Regions from separate parts of the Rhizobium sp. P43 genome, predicted to be linked through region 1. Evidence: riboswitches for the same ligand, from Rfam matches in the RefSeq annotation. Region 1 holds a riboswitch; the other holds the start of a gene.
The links. Region 1 has a riboswitch for thiamine pyrophosphate ahead of thiB (thiamine ABC transporter substrate binding subunit). Riboswitches for the same ligand answer to the same signal wherever they lie in the genome.
Positions count from the first base shown of each region.

Region 2: it holds a riboswitch for thiamine pyrophosphate, as region 1 does, so the genes downstream of both, thiD (bifunctional hydroxymethylpyrimidine kinase/phosphomethylpyrimidine kinase) here and thiB (thiamine ABC transporter substrate binding subunit) in region 1, are expected to answer to the same signal.

Region 1 covers NZ_CM161539.1:3,835,489-3,845,116, reverse strand. The annotation lists gene leuB (3-isopropylmalate dehydrogenase) at 1-443, shown strand, start outside; gene AC1PUL_RS19125 (RNA polymerase factor sigma-32) at 767-1,642, shown strand; gene AC1PUL_RS19120 (M48 family metalloprotease) at 1,712-3,211, opposite strand; gene AC1PUL_RS19115 (thiamine ABC transporter ATP-binding protein) at 3,462-4,205, opposite strand; gene thiP (thiamine/thiamine pyrophosphate ABC transporter permease) at 4,198-5,853, opposite strand; gene thiB (thiamine ABC transporter substrate binding subunit) at 5,860-6,831, opposite strand; TPP riboswitch at 6,926-7,040, opposite strand; gene AC1PUL_RS19100 (ABC transporter ATP-binding protein/permease) at 7,165-8,955, shown strand; gene AC1PUL_RS19095 (ABC-F family ATP-binding cassette domain-containing protein) at 8,962-9,628, opposite strand, start outside.
Region 2 covers NZ_CM161539.1:3,254,796-3,264,423, reverse strand. The annotation lists gene AC1PUL_RS16310 (YifB family Mg chelatase-like AAA ATPase) at 1-258, shown strand, start outside; gene AC1PUL_RS16305 (HWE histidine kinase domain-containing protein) at 301-1,344, opposite strand; gene cysK (cysteine synthase A) at 1,456-2,424, opposite strand; gene AC1PUL_RS16295 (LysE family translocator) at 2,570-3,187, opposite strand; gene AC1PUL_RS16290 (LysE family translocator) at 3,324-3,941, shown strand; gene dut (dUTP diphosphatase) at 3,954-4,430, opposite strand; gene AC1PUL_RS16280 (peptide chain release factor 3) at 4,518-6,101, shown strand; gene AC1PUL_RS16275 (HAD-IA family hydrolase) at 6,158-6,832, opposite strand; TPP riboswitch at 6,962-7,058, shown strand; gene thiD (bifunctional hydroxymethylpyrimidine kinase/phosphomethylpyrimidine kinase) at 7,112-7,939, shown strand; gene AC1PUL_RS16265 (pirin family protein) at 8,021-8,932, opposite strand; gene AC1PUL_RS16260 (class II glutamine amidotransferase) at 9,173-9,628, shown strand, end outside.

The DNA.
Region 1 (9,628 bases):
TGGCCGATGCCGGCGGCATGCAGCTGGTGCGCGCACCGAAGCAGTTCGACGTCATCGTCACCGACAACCTGTTCGGCGACATGCTCTCCGACGTTGCCGCCATGCTCACCGGCTCGCTCGGCATGCTGCCGTCGGCTTCGCTCGGCGCTCCGGATGCCAAGACCGGCAAGCGCAAGGCGCTCTACGAGCCGGTGCATGGTTCCGCACCGGATATCGCCGGAAAGGGCATCGCCAACCCGATCGCCATGATCGCCTCCTTTGCCATGTGCCTGCGTTACTCGTTCAACATGGTCACGGAAGCCGATCGCCTCGAGAAGGCCATCGCCAATGTGCTCGACAAGGGCATCCGCACCGGTGACATCATGGCCGAGGGTTGCCGCCAGGTCGGCACGGTCGAGATGGGTGATGCGATCCTCGCAGAGTTCAAGGCGCTTTCTGCCTAACTGAACCCAACCCAGTTTGCTTTCTACGGCGCGGGGCAACCCGCGCTGTTTTGCGTTTTCGGGGTCCGCTACTCTCCCTCCGCTGCCGACCTTGCTCTCACTTCCCCGTGATCACCCCTGTCCGACAGAAGGTCGCACCCCATGCAGCAATCCGATGGCGCATGCGCCGCGTAGTGGTGGTCAGACAAGCAGATGAGAGCGACGCAACCACCGCCCTTGTCCGACATTGTTGGAACCTGACCGGGATTAAGCCGTTCAGCAGACAATGCCGGCAACCAGGCCTGCGAGAGGCCAGCGGTCCCAAGAGACCATGGAGATGTTCGATGAAAGCCACATCCGCTGACAGACACATCATAAAGTATGCCATGTCACAGCCCTATCTGGAGCGCGAGGAAGAACTCGACCTCGCCATCCGCTGGAAGGAAAACGATGACCAGGGTGCCCGCAATCGCATCGCCCAGGCGCATATGCGACTTGTTATCGCCATGGCCTCCAAGTTCCGTGGCTTCGGCCTGCCGCTCAACGACCTGATCCAGGAAGGCTATATCGGCCTTCTCGAGGCTGCCGCCCGCTTCGACCCAGGCCGGGAAGTGCGCTTCTCGACCTATGCCGGCTGGTGGATCCGGGCCTCGATGCAGGACTATATCCTGCGCAACTGGTCGATCGTGCGCGGCGGCACGAGCTCCAGCCAGAAGGCGCTGTTCTTTAACCTGCGCCGCCTGCGCGCCAAGCTTGCTCAGGGCGACAACCGCCTCTCCGACCAGGCCATTCATCAGGAAATCGCCTCGGCGCTCGGCGTCAGCCTCGCTGACGTCCAGTCGATGGATGCGCGCCTCTCCGGCAACGATGCTTCTCTGCAGACGCCAGTTGCCGGTCGCAACGGTGAAGGCACCGAACAGCTCGACATGCTGGAAAGCAACGAGGCGCTGCCGGACGAACAGGTTTCCTCGATCATCGACGGCGAACGCTGGAACGGCTGGCTGAAGGACGCGATGAACCGGCTCAACGAGCGCGAAAGCCGGATCATCAAGGCCCGCCGTCTGACCGAGGACGGTGCGACCCTCGAAGAGCTCGGCGCAGAGCTCGGCATTTCCAAAGAGCGGGTTCGCCAAATCGAGACGCGTGCCTTGGAAAAGCTGAAGATTGCGCTGACCGACAAGGCACCCGCCGCCGCTGCCAGCTACGAGATGGCCTACTGAAATCAGCCCCGATGACACACGAAAGCCGGCCTTCGAGCCGGCTTTTTTGTTGGCTTGAGGCTTCAGGCCTTACTCGGAGATGATCTTGACGCGCATGCCCGGTGTGACCGTCGAGGTCGGGCCGAGTGCATTGATCAAGCGGAAGAGCTCGAGCTTTCGATCCGTGCCCATCATGCGGGCAGAGAGCGTGCCGACAGTATCACTGGACCCTACGGTCACGACGCGGACACGCAGCGGCTTCAGGGACGCTGCTTCCTGCGGGGTAATTCGACGGAACGAAGCTCGCAGCTGTGCCGCCGTCGATTCCAGCGCCGGGCTGCCCTTCGGCACAGCGGTCAGGAAACGAAAAATCTGTGGCCCGATGCGGATGACGGTGATGTCGAAATCCCAGCGGTCTGCCGAGGCGCGCGCGGTCGCCGCTTCCAGTCCGTTGACCGTGATCGTGCGGATCGTATCGGGCAGCAGGCCTGTCACCCAGCCGCTCGAAATATAGTTCGGCAGGCTGATCTTCTGGCTGTCGGCAACGCCATCGAAACGAATGGCCACGTCACCCGGACCGGTTGCCAGGACAGCCTCGACCTTGTTGTCGATCTGGAAGCCGGGCGGCACGTCGAAACGGATACCGAGCTGGCCGTGGAGGAAGGTCTGGCCGCGCACGAAGCCTTCCTGCGGGCTATCACCGTAGAGCAGGCCGTCGATGCCGTTCAGATAGTAATCGCGACCCGTCTCGCCATGGGTGCCTTCCGGACCGAAGGCGCGGGCATGGCGCTTGGCGAGCTCGACACGCTGCGGTGCATTCGGATGGCTCGATAGGAAGTCCAGGCTCTGGTCGGCGTCGGGATCAACAGAGCTGAACTGGCTGTAGCGGGCCATGGAGTCAAGGAAACGGGCGGCGGCATAGGGGTCATAGCCGGCTTCGCCCAGCGTGCGCACGCCGATGACATCAGCCTGCAGCTCTTGCTGGCGCGAGAAGGCGGCGAGCCGCAGCTTGCCACGGGCCAGCGCCTGCTTGCCGGCGAGATCGCTGGAGAGCACTTCGGCGACGACGCGGCTGGCAATCACTTCCGCCTCTTCACGGCGCTGACGCTCGATGCCGTGATTGGCGGTCACGTGGGCCATTTCGTGGCTGAGCACGGCGGCCACTTCCGAGGCATCATTGGCAAGCGCCAGAAGACCGCGCGTCACGTAGAGATAGCCACCCGGCAGCGCGAAGGCATTGATCGCCGGGGAATTCAGGATGGTGATACGATAGGACTGGTTCGGGTTTTCCGACACCGCCGTCAGCGCGCCGGCAATGCGAGCGACGAGGCGTTCGGTCTTGGCGTCGGAATATTCCCCGCCATAGGAAGCAACGATGCGCGGATGCTCGCGCGCACCCATCTGGGCGCGCGGGTCACCCTTCTGCACCTCGTCAACGATCTGCGGATTGCTGGAGGGCGCGACCGAGGGCTCATAGGCCTGTTCGAAGAGCGACTGGCAGGAGGAAAGCACAAGCCCGGCCGAGATCAGCACAGCAACGCTCGACGCGAGCCTTGCAGGCCGGCGCCACCGATCTCGATCGGCAGTCATCGCGCTGTTCCGGCTCAAAAACTGCATCCTGCCCCTTCACGCTGTGCTCCGATCTCGCCGGTGTGGCAGAACATCGGGTTGCAGCATCCAATTGCCATCTGCCACGATCACCTCATGACGATCCGGCAGCGCTTCACATAATGCGGAATCGCCGCATTCTCCAGAAGATAGTCATGCCGACGGAAATGACCAATGGTCCTGCCGAAGGAACAACCATTCCTTACGCGCATGGCAGGTGGGGACGACCAAATTAAGGCGATTTGCCTGCAAAAACCGTGTCGCCGAGGAAGTCGCGGACCGGTTTTACGTCCGTTGTTGCGAGAAACTGCGCCTTGGGCGCCTGCACAAGCACCTGCCCGTCATCGATAAAGAGGACGTGATCGGCGAGCCGCACGACGTCGCGTGGGTCATGGGTGACGAGAAGGATCGTGGATCCGGTTTCCGCATGGAGATCGGCCAGAAGCTCCACCATGGCAGCCCGCAAGCCCGGATCGAGCGCTGCAAAGGGCTCATCGAGCAGCAGCACTGGACGTCTGCGAACCAGCGCCCGGGCGAAGGCCGCCCTTTGCCGTTCTCCGCCGGACAGCGACCCAGGAAGCCGTCGCTCGTAGCCGGGAAGTCCGACTCGGGCGAGAGCATCGGAGATCGCCTTGCGATCGCCTGGCGTCAGCCGCAGCGCAGGATGGATGCCGAGCCCGATATTGGTGAAGAGATCGAGATGCGAAAACAGGTTGTTGTCCTGGAAGACCAGCGAGACAGGCCGCTCCGCCGGAGCAAGACCCGTCACATCCTCGCCCGCGATCTCGATGCGGCCGGATATCGGCTGTTCGAAACCTGAGACGAGGTTGAGCAGGGTCGACTTGCCCGAGCCAGAGGGGCCGACAATGGCCGTGATACCCCCGCTGTCGAAAGCACAATCGAAATGGAAGCTGCGATTGCCGAGCGTCAGGCGCGCATCTTCAAGGCGGATCGCGCTCAAATCTCTCTCACGCATCGCGTCTCTCCCGCTGATCACCGTTTTTCTGTGGTCCCGGAGCGCCGATCAGGGCAAGGGCCAGGCAGACGACACCAAGGAGCAAGGCCAGTCCATCGGCGTCCGTACTGCGATAACTGCCCATCTGGGCATAGATGAGGGCGGGCATGGTCGAGATGTTTTCCGATCCAAACAGGGCGACGGCGCCGAGATCGCCGAGCGACAGGGCCATGGCAAAGGCAAGCGCCATCAACAGAGGGCGCTTCAGGACCGGCCAATCGATGCGGCGCAGGCGCTGCCCGACAGACAGGCCGAGACTTTCAGAAAGGCGCGCGGTGCGGTCACGATGCTCGCGATAGGCCGGCTCCAGCACGCGGACGGCAAAGGGCAGGGCCATCAATGCGTTGATACCGGCAACCACGAAGGGCGCAAAGCTGGCGACGTCGCCGCGCGACCTCAAGGCCAGGAACCAGCCGGTGGCGAGGACGCTGGTCGGGACGAGCAGGACCAGCGACGAGGCAGCGGCCAGCGCGATGGAGAAGATGCGACTGCCGGCGTGACGGTTTTGCATCGTTGCGATCTCGGTTCTCGCTGCCACGGCGCCATAGGCGAGGAGGACGGCAAGCAGGCCTGCCGCGAGCGCCACGGCGAGGCTGGTCAGGGCTGCTCGATGAAAGGTGGCTTGGGAGATGAGCCGCCCGAGATCGGCCTGCAGCCCCGACACGACCACCTGGCCCAGCGGCAAGACGAGGAAGAGACCGGCCAGGAGAAGCAGCAAGCCATCCACAAGACGCACCAGCGGTCGCTTTCCATCGAAGCGCTGATAGCGGCGACCGCTGGTCACGCCTGTGTCGGAGGCAGCGGGCAGAAGGCTCAAGGCTGCGAGGATGACAGCCGTGACGGTGATCTGCAGGAGGGCCAGCGAGACGGCGCGTTCGGGGTTAAAGTCGAAGCGCAGCGCCTGATAGATGGCGACCTCGATCGTGGTTGCGGCCGGTCCGCCGCCAAAGACCAGAACAAGCGTGAAACTCGTGACGCAGAGCATGAAGATCAGGCCTGCCGCGCCTGGAATGACGCGTGCGAGCACTGGCCATTCGATGAAGCGGAAGGTGGAGAGTGGCGAAAGGCCGAGGCTCGCCGACATCCGCCAGTATTCCGCCGGCACCCGTTCGAGTGCAGACAGCATGAGCCGTGTCGCGAGCGGCAGGTTGAAGAAGACATGGGCGACGAGGATGCCGGTCAGCCCGTAGATCGAGATCGGCTGGGAGAGACCGAGAGAACTCAGCGCATCATTGACGATGCCGCTTCGTCCGAAGATGCCGATCAGGCCGAGCGCGCCGATCAGAACGGGCAGACCCATTGGCACGGCCATCAGGCGGATCAGCCAGATTCGACCGGGGAAATCCGGCTGTCTGGCCAGCGCGCTGGCAACGGGTAGGGCAAGGCCGACGGAGATGACCGTCGACAGGAAGGCCTGCCAGAGGGTGAAGGAGAGCACCGACCGCACGACCGGATCAGCAAAGGCCGACAGAAGACCGCCGGAAAGCCGGCCCACCAGCAGCGCTGCAAGCGCCACGCCGACAAAGCCCGCCACCACCAGCAAAACGAAAAGGCCGCCCGCGAATGCGGGCAGCCTCTGGCGTCTCGACTGGTGAAGCGGACGGAGCATCCGGTCTTACTTCAGCGTCATGGCTTTCAGCCACTCGTCGATCCAGGCCTGCCGGTTCGCGGCGACTTCGGCCGGGTCCATCAGGAAGGTGGTCTTCGGCTGCACGAGCTTGCCGAAGGCCTCTGGCAGAGGCTCGGACGTGGCGGCGACCGGCATCATCCAGTTGTTGGTCGGGATGGTGTCCTGGAAACCGGGCTCAAGCATGAAGGCGAGGAACTGGCGGGCGAGCGCCTTTTCCGGCGCGTTCTTCAGAAGGCCGGCGACCTCGATCTGGATGTAATGCCCTTCGGAGAATTCGGCAGCCTGGTAGCGGTCGGTTTCCTCGGCGACCATGTGGTAGGCCGGCGAGGTGGTGTAGGAGAGGACCATCGGCGCTTCGCCCTTGGTGAACAGGCCGTATGCTTCCGACCAGCCGGGGGTGACGGTCAGGACGCGGTCCTTGAGCTTGGCCCAGGCTTCCGGCGCCTTGTCACCATAGACCGACTTGACCCAGAGCAGCAGGCCAAGCCCCGGCGTCGAAGTGCGCGGATCCTGGATGACGATCTTCTGGGCCGGATCGCCCTCGACCAGTTCCTTGAGGCTCGTCGGCGGGGTCTTGATCGTCTCGGTGTCATAGATCACGGCGAAGTGGCCGTAGTCATAGGGCAGGAAGACATCGTCGCTGAAGCCGCCCGGCACCTTCACAGCCGAGGCATCCACGCCATGCGCTTCGAAGAGACCGGTCTGCTTGGCTTCCTCGACGAGATTGGTGTCGAGCCCGAGAACGACGTCGGCCTTCGAGGTCTCGCCTTCGAGCTTCAGGCGCGTCAGAAGCGCCACGCCATCAGCGACGCCGACGAAGTTGACGGTGCAGTTGCAGGTCTTCTCGAAGGCTTCCTTGACCTTGGGGCCGGGACCCCATTCCGAGACGAAGCTCTCATAGGTGTAGACGGTCAGCGTCTTGCCTTCGGCGAGGGCCGGCGAGACGAAGCCGATCATGGCAGCTGCGACGCCGCCGATAAACATGGAAACAGTTGTGGGTCGCATGGCGCCCTCCTCCTTCATCATCATAACTGTCGGGATAGGGCGCTTTGCGATCGACGCGTCTAATCCCTCCGCCGGTGTTAACCGGATCAGGTTCCGCGGGTTGGCTGACGCCTCTCAGCATTCCGATCGTTGGAGATCGGAAGGCACCCCGTTAGAGCAGCCTTGAGATAGCGCGCCGCTTTGCAGAGCGCAAGGTGGGACAATTGACCGCATCGCCGCAGGCATGGGGAAACTGACACGTTGCCTGTGTTACAAATGTATCGGGATAAGTGAGAACCGGTGCGCATGGCAGGCTTGCAGTTGAAGGGCATAAGTGAAACGGACCGCGTCGTTGCCGAGGTCGAGGCCAGTTTCAGCCGTCAGTTGGCCATGGCGCTGGACAGTTTCTGGAAGTCCGATGCCCGCAATCGCATTCTCGGCTTTGCCTTTGCGCTTGTGGTCGTGATCCTCGCCACCGTCTACGGCACCGTCCAGCTCAACCACTGGAACGCCCCCTTCTACAACGCGCTCGAACGCCGCGACCTGCCGGCGTTTCTGACGGAACTCCGCAACTTCGCGATCATTGCCGGTGTGCTGCTGGTGCTGAATGTCGTGCAGGCCTGGCTGAACCAGATGACAGCGCTCTACATGCGCGAGGGCCTGTCGCGTGACGTCGTGGATCAGTGGCTAAACGGCGCGCGGGCCTACAGGCTTTCGGTGTCGAGCGCGCTTGGCGTCAATCCGGACCAGCGCCTTCACGAGGATGCGCGCAAGCTTGCCGAAATGACGACCTCACTGTCGATCGGGTTGTTCAATGCCACGATCCTGCTCGTCAGCTTCATCGGGGTCCTCTGGGGCCTGTCCAGCGAGTTCACCTTCAAGATCGGCGACTGGAGCTTCCAGATCCCGGGCTACATGGTCTGGGGTGCGCTCATCTATGCGCTCGCCGCATCGCTGCTCAGCCAATTGGTGGGGCGCAAGCTGTCGCGGCTGAATGCCGATCGCTATGCCCGCGAGGCGGATCTGCGCTTTTCGCTGATGCGCGCCAACGAGAACCTCGAGGCGATCGCCGTCACGCGCGGTGAGGCGACCGAGCGGCAGCATATCCATGATTCGCTTGATGGGGTGCTGATGTCGATCCGCCATCTGGCATTGGCGCTCACCAATCTCACCTGGGTGACGGCCGGCTTCGGATGGCTTGCGATCATCGTGCCGATCCTGATCGCCTCACCGGCCTATTTTGCCGGCACCATTTCCTTCGGTGGCCTGATGATGGCAGCTGCCGCCTTCACCCAGGTCTATTCGGCGCTGCGCTGGTATGTCGACAATTTCGGGGCCATTGCCGATTGGCGGGCGGCCCTGATGCGCGTTACGGTGCTCCGAGCCGCCCTGACCACGATGAACGACAACGAGGGCGGCAGCGGGCGGTTGACGCTTGCGCGGAGCGAGGATGGGACGCTGCGGCTGGAGAACCTCGAGATCTGCGTTCGCGTCAACGGCGATGCCTGCGAAAGTGCTTTCCATCTCAAGGAAAGGGATGTGATGATTTCTGCCGGCGATCGCGTGATGGTCAATGGCGACCAGGGCGTCAATCGCAAGCTGCTCTTCCACGCCATGGCCGGGCTCTGGCCTTTCGGCGAAGGACGCATCCTGCTGCCGGAGGACGAACTCGTCTTCGTGCCGCAGGCAAGTTATCTGCCCGAAGGCCGTTTGCGCAGCCTTCTCACCTATCCGTCGCTCTCTGCCACCGTCGATGATGCAGCTCTCGTTTCGGCCCTGCAGACGGTCGGGCTTGGCGAATTTTCTCGCCGTCTCGATGAAAAGGCACGCTGGGAGAGGATTCTCGACAAGGATCAGCAGATGGCGCTGGCTTTCGCCAATATCCTGCTGAGGAAGCCCCGCTGGCTGGTGATGCAGGATGTGCTGGAAGGGCTGGAGCCGGAAACCGAAAGCCGGCTCACGAAAATTCTGGCTACGGATTTGGCCGAGACAACGCTCATCTATCTCGGCCGGTCGCTTGCCTTTGCCAATGCGACGGGGGCGAGGGCTGTTCACCTTGAGAAATCAGGCGTGCCTTCGCCCGATGCGATCACATGAGGGCAATCAGCCCTCCAGTTCCTCGCGCAGCATCTCGAGTTCCAGCCATTCCTCTTCCATACGGGTGATATCGGCGCGCAGCTTTTCCATTTCGGCGGCGAGCTTGTTGAAGGTCGCCGGGTCCTTGGTGAAGAGGTTGGGATCGGCCATCTTGGCTTCGCGGGCCGCGATTTCCCTCTCGGCCTTTTCCATTTCTTTCGGCAGGTTTTCGAGCGCGAACTTCTGCTTGAAGGAGAGTTTGCCCTTGCCCTTCGAGCCGGCCTCGGCGGGCTTGCCGCCTGATGCTTCCTGGGCCTTTGCCTTCTCGGCCTTTTCGACCCGCTTGCGCTCGTCCTCGACGCCCTTGCGCTGCGCCAGCATGTCGGAATAACCGCCGGCATATTCGATCCAGCGACCATCGGGTGCGTCCGGATTGGCCGGCGCGATCGTCGAGGTCACCGTGCGGTCGAGGAAGTCACGGTCGTGGCTGACCAGGATGACGGTGCCGGAATAGCCGGCAACGATTTCCTGCAGCAGATCGAGCGTCTCGATGTCGAGGTCGTTGGTCGGCTCGTCGAGGATCAGGAGGTTCGAGGGCTTGGCCATCATCCGCGCCAGCATCAGGCGGGCGCGCTCGCCGCCCGAGAGGTTGCGGATCGGCGTGCGGGCCTGTTCCGGCTGGAAGAGGAAGTCC
Region 2 (9,628 bases), 580 kb from region 1:
CTCGGTCTACCCTTCGGCACCAATGCCCGCTGCTCGACGGCATTGATCGAAACGCTCGCCGAACCGGATGCCTCCGGGCTGCAGCTGCTGCGCGACGCGGCAGAAAAATTCCGGTTTTCGGCACGCGGCTATCACCGGGTCCTGAAGGTTGCCCGCACGCTTGCCGATCTCGACGGAACGGAGACGCTGGGACGCATCCATCTGGCGGAAGCAATTTCCTATCGTATCGCGTCTGAAAGGCTGGCGGCGGCGGCCTGACCGACCGGAGCGGGCGGCGACGGCGATCATGATAAAGGAGGATCAAGCCGGTGGGGCCACCGGACGAAGCATATCGACTGGAAGTGTGAGGCGCACCTCGGCTCCGGTCTCTGGGTACGCAATCTCGGTCTGGCCGCGCACGCCGGCGATGACGCGCTTCATCAGGGTTGAGCCAAACCCGCCGGAGCCTGGCAGTGGGGCAACGGGCGGCGGGCCACCGGCTTCTCGCCATCGCATGACGAGCTGTTCGGTGCCTTCCACCCCGGTCTCGATGTGCCAGTCGAGAGAGACCTGGCCATGGCCGACGCTGAGGGCGCCGTATTTCGCGGCATTGGTGCCGAGTTCATGCAGGATGAGGCTCAGAACGACGACCGTCTGGCCGCCGATGGGGACACGCGGGCCGCTGGCCGTAAAGCGGGGGGTCCCGACAATCGCGAAGGGTTCGAGCGCCTGGAAGACGACGCTCTGCAGCGAGGCGTCCTCGCCTTCGCGCAGGCCGCGCAAGAGCAGGTTGGAGCGGCCAAGCGCGGTCAGGCGGTCACGCAGGCGCGCGGCCAGTTCATCGGCGCTGGACGCGTTCTTGAGGGAGAGGCTGATGATCGCATTGATAGTGGCGAAGATGTTCTTGAGGCGATGGTCGAGCTCCTGGGCCATGACCTCCTGCTGCTCGGCAAGCCGCTGAACCTCCTCTCGGGTGCTGATCTCCTGCCGATAGGCCTGTTTCATCATGTAGATCAGGGTCAGGTCGGTGGTGACGACGAACAGGTAAAGGCCCATGGCGAGCAGGGTACCGAGCGAGAAGTCGAACCGCCCGGGGCTGATGAAGAAGTACCAGGCGGCAAGGCCGGAAAGCACAGCCACCATAAGGCCTTGGCGTACGCCGAAGACAAAGCCGCAGATAATGACAGCCGGAAAGAAGGTCAGGAAGGGAAAGCCGGCTGGCAAGACGGCGTCGAACCAGGCCCGGATGGCGAGTGCCACGGCAAATATGATCAGGCTCGCGACATAGGTCGCAATCAGACCGCTCGTGGAGAGCCGCTCTTGAACAGAGGCGAAGGCAGGCAGCCGGTGTAGTAATGCGCGCATGGGCCCCCTTACGGACTGCAATCGACCTGTCGTGGAATAATCCTAGCCGGGGACGAGAACGGCTGCAATCGGGAGCGGAAGCGCCGGGAGTGATCCGGCGCCTCCTTTGCGTCACTCGCCGAGGCCGGCAAACAGCGCCGTCGAGAGATAACGCTCGGCGAAGGAGGGGATGATCACGACGATCGTCTTGCCGGCATTTTCCTCGCGCTGGCCAAGCTTGATCGCGGCGGCCAGGGCCGCACCCGAGGAAATGCCGACCGGAACGCCCTCAAGGCGGGCAACGAGACGGGCGTGCTCGAAGGCTTCGTCATTGGTGACGGTGACGACCTCGTCATAGACATGGGTGTCGAGAATGGCGGGTGCAAAGCCGGCGCCGATGCCCTGGATCTTGTGAGGGCCGGGATTGCCGCCCGAGAGAACGGGGCTGTCGGCCGGCTCGACAGCGACGACCTTGATCTCCGGCTTGCGGCTCTTCAGCACCTGGCCGGTGCCGGTGATCGTGCCGCCGGTGCCGATCCCGGAGACGAGGATGTCGATCTTGCCCTCGGTGTCGTTCCAGATTTCTTCCGCCGTCGTCTTGCGGTGGATTTCGGGATTGGCCGGGTTTTCGAACTGCTGCGGGATGATGGCGTCGGGTGTCGTTTCGGCCAGCTCCTGCGCCTTGGCGATGGCACCCTTCATACCCTTGGCCCCTTCGGTCAGCACGAGCTCTGCGCCGAGCAGCGCCAGCATCTTGCGGCGCTCGATCGACATGGTCTCAGGCATGGTGAGGATCAGGCGATAGCCCTTGGCGGCAGCCGCGAAAGCGAGTGCAATGCCGGTGTTGCCGGAGGTCGGCTCGATCAGCGTGGTCTTGCCAGGGATGATCTTGCCCTGGGCTTCGAGGCTCTCGATCATGGCCACGCCGATGCGGTCCTTGACCGAGGCGATCGGATTGAAGAATTCGAGCTTCGCGAGCAGGTGCGCCTTCACGCCCTTTTCCTTGGCCAGCTTGTCGAGCCGCACGATCGGCGTATCGCCGATCGTCTCCGTGATCGAACCATAGATGCGTCCGCGACCGGGTTTCTTCTGCTCAGTCATGTGTTTCTCCCTGGTGATTTGGTTGAGCCGAGCTTACGCCGCAGGCTGCGTGCATGCCAGCATGCTCATGTCGCCCGACAGGCCATCCTTGGAAAAATCTGCCTTGGTCACCCGCGCGATGCTCTCTGAGGCGCCTTGGCGGCGCTCAACTGGCGCGCACCGCGATATAGGCGGCAGTGCCCGCGAGAATGCCGGCCGCGCTGCGGTTGAGCAGCTTCAGGGCTTCGGGACGCTTCAGCAATCCGCGCGCCTGGGCAGCGAGCAGGATATAGGGCAGCAGGACCGCCATCAGCACGATGAAGGTCAGACCGGCGAGCAGGATATAGTCGGCAAGCCCGATCGCCTCGAGCGGGATCAGCGTCGGCACCAGCGCGACGTAAAACAGCATGGTCTTCGGATTGCCGAGCGTCACGAGCAGTCCCGACAGGAAGGATATCCACGGGCGCATCGCCTTTTCCGCCTTGATGTCCTGGGGAACGAGCCCTGCCGTCCAGAGCTTCCAGGCGACATAGACGAGATAGGCGGCGCCAAGAAATTTCAGGATCAGGAAGGGCGTGACGAATGTCTTGGCCAGAACCGATAGCCCGAGGATGACGGCAGTCAGATAGACGAGGTCGCCGAGGATGAGCCCAAGCCCCATGAGGAAGGTTGGGCGGAACCCGGAACCCAGCGCCCGGGCCACGATCGCGGTCATGCCCGGTCCGGGAATGGCCGCCGCGATGAACAGAGCGCCGCAATAGGCAATGATGGTCGTCAGGGTCATCGGTCTCCTCCTCGCCCATTCCTAGTCCTGACGCGAAAGACTTGCAACGGTGACACGATCGCGATTGCTAGCTGCCGTCGACTGCAGCTAGGAGGCATAATTCTTTGAGGAAACAATCCCCTTGCCCAGCCCCACCATGCTCTTCGCCTTCGCCCTGATCTGCCTCGGCATGGTGCTGACGCCGGGGCCGAATATGATCTATCTCGTGTCGCGCTCGATCTGCCAGGGTCCGATGGCGGGGCTGGTTTCGCTCGGCGGTGTGGCACTCGGCTTTGTCGTCTATGTGCTTCTAACCGCCGGCGGGATCACGGTCCTGCTTTTTGCCGTTCCCTTCGCCTATGACCTGCTCAAGTTTGCCGGCGCAGTCTATCTGGCATGGCTTGCCTGGCAGTCGCTGAAGCCCGGTGGCCGCTCGCCCTTCCAGGTCCGCGACCTGCCCGCCGACAGCAGTCGTAAGCTCTTCCTGATGGGCTTCGTCACCAGCCTGCTAAACCCGAAAGTCGCCGTGCTCTATCTCTCGCTTCTGCCGCAGTTCATCGATCCTGCTGGCGGCAGCGTGCTGCTTCAGTCCCTGGTGCTCGGCTTTACCCAGATCGCCATCAGCGTGACCGTCAATGGTCTGATTGCCCTGTCCGCCGGCTCCATCGCCCTCTTCCTCGTCGGGCGCCCTTTCTGGCTCGTTGTCCAGCGCTGGCTGATGGGCACGGTCTTGGCCGCACTTGCCGTTCGCATGGTCACGGAGGCGCAGCGCTAGCCACAGCCCTCATCACACCCCCGTCGACCCAAACCCGCCGGCACCCCGCGCGGTGTCGCTTGTCTCGGTCACTTCGGCCACCTGCGCCTGCGTCACCGGCGCGATCACCATCTGGGCGATGCGCATGCCGCGGGTGATAACAAACTCCTCCTGGCCGAGGTTGATCAGCAGCACCTTCACCTCGCCGCGATAATCGCTGTCGATCGTGCCTGGCGTGTTGAGGCAGGTCACGCCGTTCTTGAAGGCAAGCCCCGAGCGTGGGCGGATCTGGGCTTCGAAGCCTTCAGGGATTTCCATGATGAAGCCTGTCGGCACCAGAGCCCTGGCACCCGGCGGAAGCGTCATCGGTTCCCCGTCGCTCACCGCAGCTCTCAGATCCATTCCCGCCGCCCCTGCTGACTCGTAGGCGGGAAGCTCAAGCCCTTCGCCATGCGGCAGGCGCTTGAGGTTGAGCACGGGACCGAGGATGTCGGAACGGATTGCGGCCATGGCGGATTTCCTTTGTTGCCCGCGCTCAATTGCATATTGGCCCTCGAAACGCTAGATAACCGCCCGACTAGAAGGAATTCCAGAGATATGGCTGAAACGCTCGCCGAGGCGGTCTCCCGCCGCCGCACCTTTGCTATTATCGCGCACCCGGACGCGGGTAAGACGACGCTCACCGAAAAGCTGCTGCTGTTCGGTGGCGCCATCCAGCTTGCCGGTGAAGTCAAGGCGAAGAAGGATCGCATTCAGACCCGGTCGGACTGGATGAAGATCGAGCGCGAGCGCGGCATTTCGGTCGTCACCTCGGTCATGACCTTCGAATATGAAGGCAATGTCTTCAACATCCTCGACACGCCCGGCCACGAAGACTTCGCCGACGACACCTATCGCACGCTCACAGCGGTGGACGCGGCCGTCATGGTCATCGATGCCGCCAAGGGTATCGAGCCGCGCACGCTGAAGCTGTTCGAAGTCTGCCGCATGCGCGACATCCCGATCATCACCTTCGTCAACAAGATGGACCGCGAAAGCCGCGATCCCTTCGAGATCCTCGACGAAGTGGAAGAAAAGCTGGCGCTCGACACCGCCCCGATCACCTGGCCGGTCGGCCGCTCCAAGACCTTTTGCGGCTCTTATCATCTCGCCAACAACACCTATCGTGGCGGCGATGCGCAGGTTGAGCCGGTCAAGGTCAATGGCCCGCAGAGTGTCGCGGAAAACCTGCCCGAAAACGAACGCCAGGCCTTCATCGACGAGCTGGAGCTCGCCCGCGAGGCCTGCCGGCCCTTCGATCGCCAGAGCTTCCTCGAAGGCCATATGACGCCCGTCTTCTTCGGCTCGGCGCTGCGCAATTTCGGTGTTCGTGACCTGATCAATGCGTTGGGCGCCTATGCGCCCCCGCCGCGCGACCAGGTGGCCGATACCCGCACCGTGCATGCGGCGGAAGAAAAGATGACGGCCTTCGTCTTCAAGATCCAGGCCAATATGGACCCGAACCACCGCGACCGCATCGCCTTTGCCCGCATCTGCTCCGGCAAGCTTGAGCGCGGCATGAAGGCCCGCCTTGCCCGCACCGGCAAGCAGATGGGCCTGACCGCACCGCAGTTCTTCTTTGCCTCGCAGCGTCAGCTGGCGGATACGGCCTATGCCGGTGATGTCGTTGGCATCCCGAACCACGGGACACTCAGGATCGGCGATACGCTGACCGAAGGCGAAAACCTCGTCTTTCAGGGCGTCCCGAACTTCTCGCCGGAAATCCTGCGCCGTGTGCGGCTGGAAGATGCGATGAAGGCGAAGAAGCTGAAGGAAGCGCTGCAGCAGATGGCCGAAGAGGGCGTCGTGCAGCTCTTCTCGCCGGAAGACGGCTCGCCAGCCATCGTCGGCGTCGTCGGCGCGCTGCAGCTCGACGTGTTGAAGGAACGCCTCCAGGGCGAATACGGCCTGCCGGTCTCCTTCGAAATGTCGCGCTTCTCCGTCTGCCGCTGGATTTCGGCCGAGAACAAGGATGATCTGGAAAAGTTCATGACCCAGCGCCGTGGCGACATCTGCCGCGATCTCGACGGCGACCCCGTCTTCATGGCCCAGGACCAGTTCTCTCTGCGTTATGAATCTGAGCGGTACCCGGCGATCAAGATGGTCGCCATCAAGGAATATCACGTCGCCAAGGCGGCGTGAGGCCTGGCGGGCGGTGGCGGATTTACCGCCGCCCCTGCAAAGCCTGACGTGTGTGGTTATTCTGCCGGTCTGATCCAAAGCGCCTGCGCGGACGTGAACTCGACCCGCAGGCGCTCATAGCTTGAAATCGTCGGATGATCAGTCTTAAGCGGATGCGTATGGGTCGCGGTAATCACCGCGACATCGGCGCCCGCTGCTTCTCCGGCCTTCACACCAGCTAGCACATCTTCGAACACCAGGCAGCGGGACGGATCGACACCCAGTCGCTCGGCGCCGAGCCGGTAGCCGGCCGGATCCGGTTTGCCGACTTTCACATCCTCGGCTGTCACGATCTTGACCGGCTGCGGCAGGCCGGCCGCCCCGATGCGGGCACGCGCAAGCGCCGACGGTGCAGATGTCACGATCGCCCAGCGCTCCGCCGGTAGGCTGTTCAGAAAGGCGATTGCGCCCGGGATCGGCACAATGCCGTCGAGATCCTCGATCTCGCCGCGCTCTATCTCCAGCGCTTCCTTGACCACATCGATGCCAGGCAGGTTCAGTGCGCTGATCGTGTCGATCCCCCGCTTGCCATGCATGGTCGGCAGGAAGGCTTGCAGATCAAGGCCATGCTTGAGAGCCCAGCGGCTCCAGACGCGTTCGGCGGCGGCGATGGAGTTGAGCAACGTGCCGTCCATGTCGAAGAGGAAGGCGTCATAGGCGCGATCAAAGAGCCGGTCGGGGGCGTGATGCAAGGTCTTGGGTCCTCTCTGTCGGTCGCGTCGTCACGGTCCCCTAACCCCTCTTGCAGAGGGCTGCAAACACTTAATCGGGAGTGCGGCCGATGGCAGGTGACAGGCCCTCCGCTCTCGCCTAATCTCCCGGCCATGAGACAGGGGCGTCCGGTGCAAGCCGGGCTGAGAAGTACCCTTTGAACCTGAACCAGATCATGCTGGCGGAGGGAGTCGATTGGGTGCCATGTCGGGCTTTCCGCGTCTGCCCAGTCGCTTCTCCGCCAGAAGGGAGAAGCAGCCATGACATCCACCTCCATCCGCAACGTGCTCTCGATCGCCGGCTCGGACCCGTCCGGCGGCGCCGGCATCCAGGCCGACCTCAAGGCTTTCTCGGCCCGGGGCTGCTACGGTATGGCGGTCATCACGGCGCTCACGGCGCAAAATACAAGGGGCGTCTCGGCGGTCGTGCCGCTCGATCCGGATTTCGTTGCCGAGCAGATCCGCATGGTCTTTGCCGATATCAGGGTCGATGCCGTGAAGATTGGCATAATCGCCAATGCCGGGATTGCCTCAGCCGTGGCGGAGGCGCTGAAGCCGCATCGTGGCATTCCCGTGGTTCTCGACCCGGTGATGATCGCCAAGGGTGGGGCCTCGCTTCTCGATCCCGATGCTGTCGAGGCGTTGACCTTACAACTCCTGCCGCTGGCGACCCTGCTCACCCCGAACCTGCCGGAGGCTGCGGCCCTGCTCGGCGACCCGGAAGCATCGGACCGTCGCATCATGGAATCTCAGGCCGTCCGGCTGACAGCGCTCGGCCCGAAGGCCGTGCTGGTCAAGGGCGGACATCTCTCCGGAGCAGAAAGCCCGGATGTGTTGGTTGCGGATGGACAGGTCAGCTGGTTCGAGGCCCGCCGCGTCGAGACGTCCAACACCCACGGAACCGGCTGCTCGCTGTCGAGCGCCCTGGCGGCGGAGCTTGCGAAGGGCAGGCAGCCGCAGGAAGCGGTCAGTATCGCAAAGGCCTGGCTGGCTGAGGCTGTTGCGGCCTCCGGCAGGCTGACGGTCGGATCGGGACACGGCCCGGTGCACCACTTCCATGCCATGTGGGCGGAGCCCGCGCTTTCGTGATGCCAAAGGCGGAGAAGTGCAGACAAAAAAGAAAACCCGGCGCTGGAGACGCCGGGTTGAAGTGAACTTGACTGCGTGGGATTAATGATCGGCCTTGATAAAGGTTCCGTTCTGCAACTCCTTCATCGCCTGCATCAGCTCTTCGCGTGTGTTCATGACGATCGGACCATGCCAGGCGACCGGCTCCTTGATCGGCTTGCCGGTGACGAGCAGGAAGCGGATGCCCTTGTCGCCGGCCTGCACGGTAATCTCGTCGCCGGTGTCGAAAACGACCAGCGTCCGGTTGCCGGAAAGGTCGCGGATGTTCAGCTCCTCGCCCATGTATTCCTTCTCGACCTTCACGCCGAAGGGCTTGGAGGCATCGCGGAACGAGCCGGAGCCGGCAAAGATATAGGCGAAGGCCGAGCGATAGGTGTCGACCGGGAAGGTCTTGCGCTTACCCGGCGGCACCGAGATGTCGAGATAGACGGGCTCGGCGGCAATGCCGTCGACCGGGCCGCTCTTGCCCCAGAAGTCGCCGCAGATGACGCGCACGGCGGTGCCGTCGTCATCGATGACAATGGGGATGTCGGCAGACTTGATGTCCTGGTAACGCGGCTTGGTCATCTTCAGCGAAGACGGCAGGTTGGCCCACAGCTGGAAGCCGTGCATCCGGCCGGCGAAATCACCCTTCGGCATTTCCTGGTGCAGGATGCCGCTGCCGGCGGTCATCCATTGCAGGTCGCCGGCACCCAGCATGCCGTAATTGCCGAGACTGTCGCCATGTTCGACGGTGCCGGCCAGCACATAGGTGATCGTCTCGATGCCGCGATGCGGATGCCAGGGAAAGCCGCGCAGATAGTCGCTCGGCTCGTCATTACGAAAGTCGTCCATCATCAGGAAGGGATCGGTCATCGAGGGATCGCCGAAACCGAAGACGCGGTGCAGCTTCACGCCCGCGCCCTCCATGGTCGGCGTGGCGCGGCTCTCATGCTTGACGGGACGGATGGACATCAGGGGATCTCCTTGGGTCGAGTGACTTGCTTGCCCGGGAATATATGCGAGCGGTCGCTGCCGCGCAGGTGGGGCTGTCAGAACGCAGTGTTCACATTTGCGCCAATCCGGCGCGCAAGAAATGTTGCACTGCCCGACAAAATTTTGTCATGAATGGGCTCATGTTTGCAAATCATTAGTCTATCGGGCGAAGACTGTTGAAGATCAGCAATCGGTTCGATTGAACTGGGGCAAAATCATATGTGTCGTTGGGTGGCTTACCGCGGTGTTCCGATCTTCCTGGAAGAACTTGTCACCTCGCCTGCGCATTCCCTGATCGAGCAATCCCATTGTGCGACCCGCGCCAAGACGGCGACCAACGGCGATGGCTTCGGTCTCGCCTGGTATGGTGACCGTCCCGAGCCCGGCCGCTTCCGCGATGTTCTGCCCGCCTGGTCTGACTGCAATCTGAAAAGCCTCGCAAGCCAGATCCGCTCGCCACTCTTCCTCGCCCATGTCCGCGCCGCTACCCATGGCGCGACCCGCCGCGACAACTGCCATCCCTTCGTGCAGGGCACCTGGTCCTTCATGCACAATGGCCAGATCGACAATTTCGACCGCATCCGCCGACCCATGGAAGGCATGCTGGACGACGAGCATTTCCATGCCCGTGTCGGCACGACCGACAGCGAGCTGCTGTTCCTGCTGGCGCTGCAG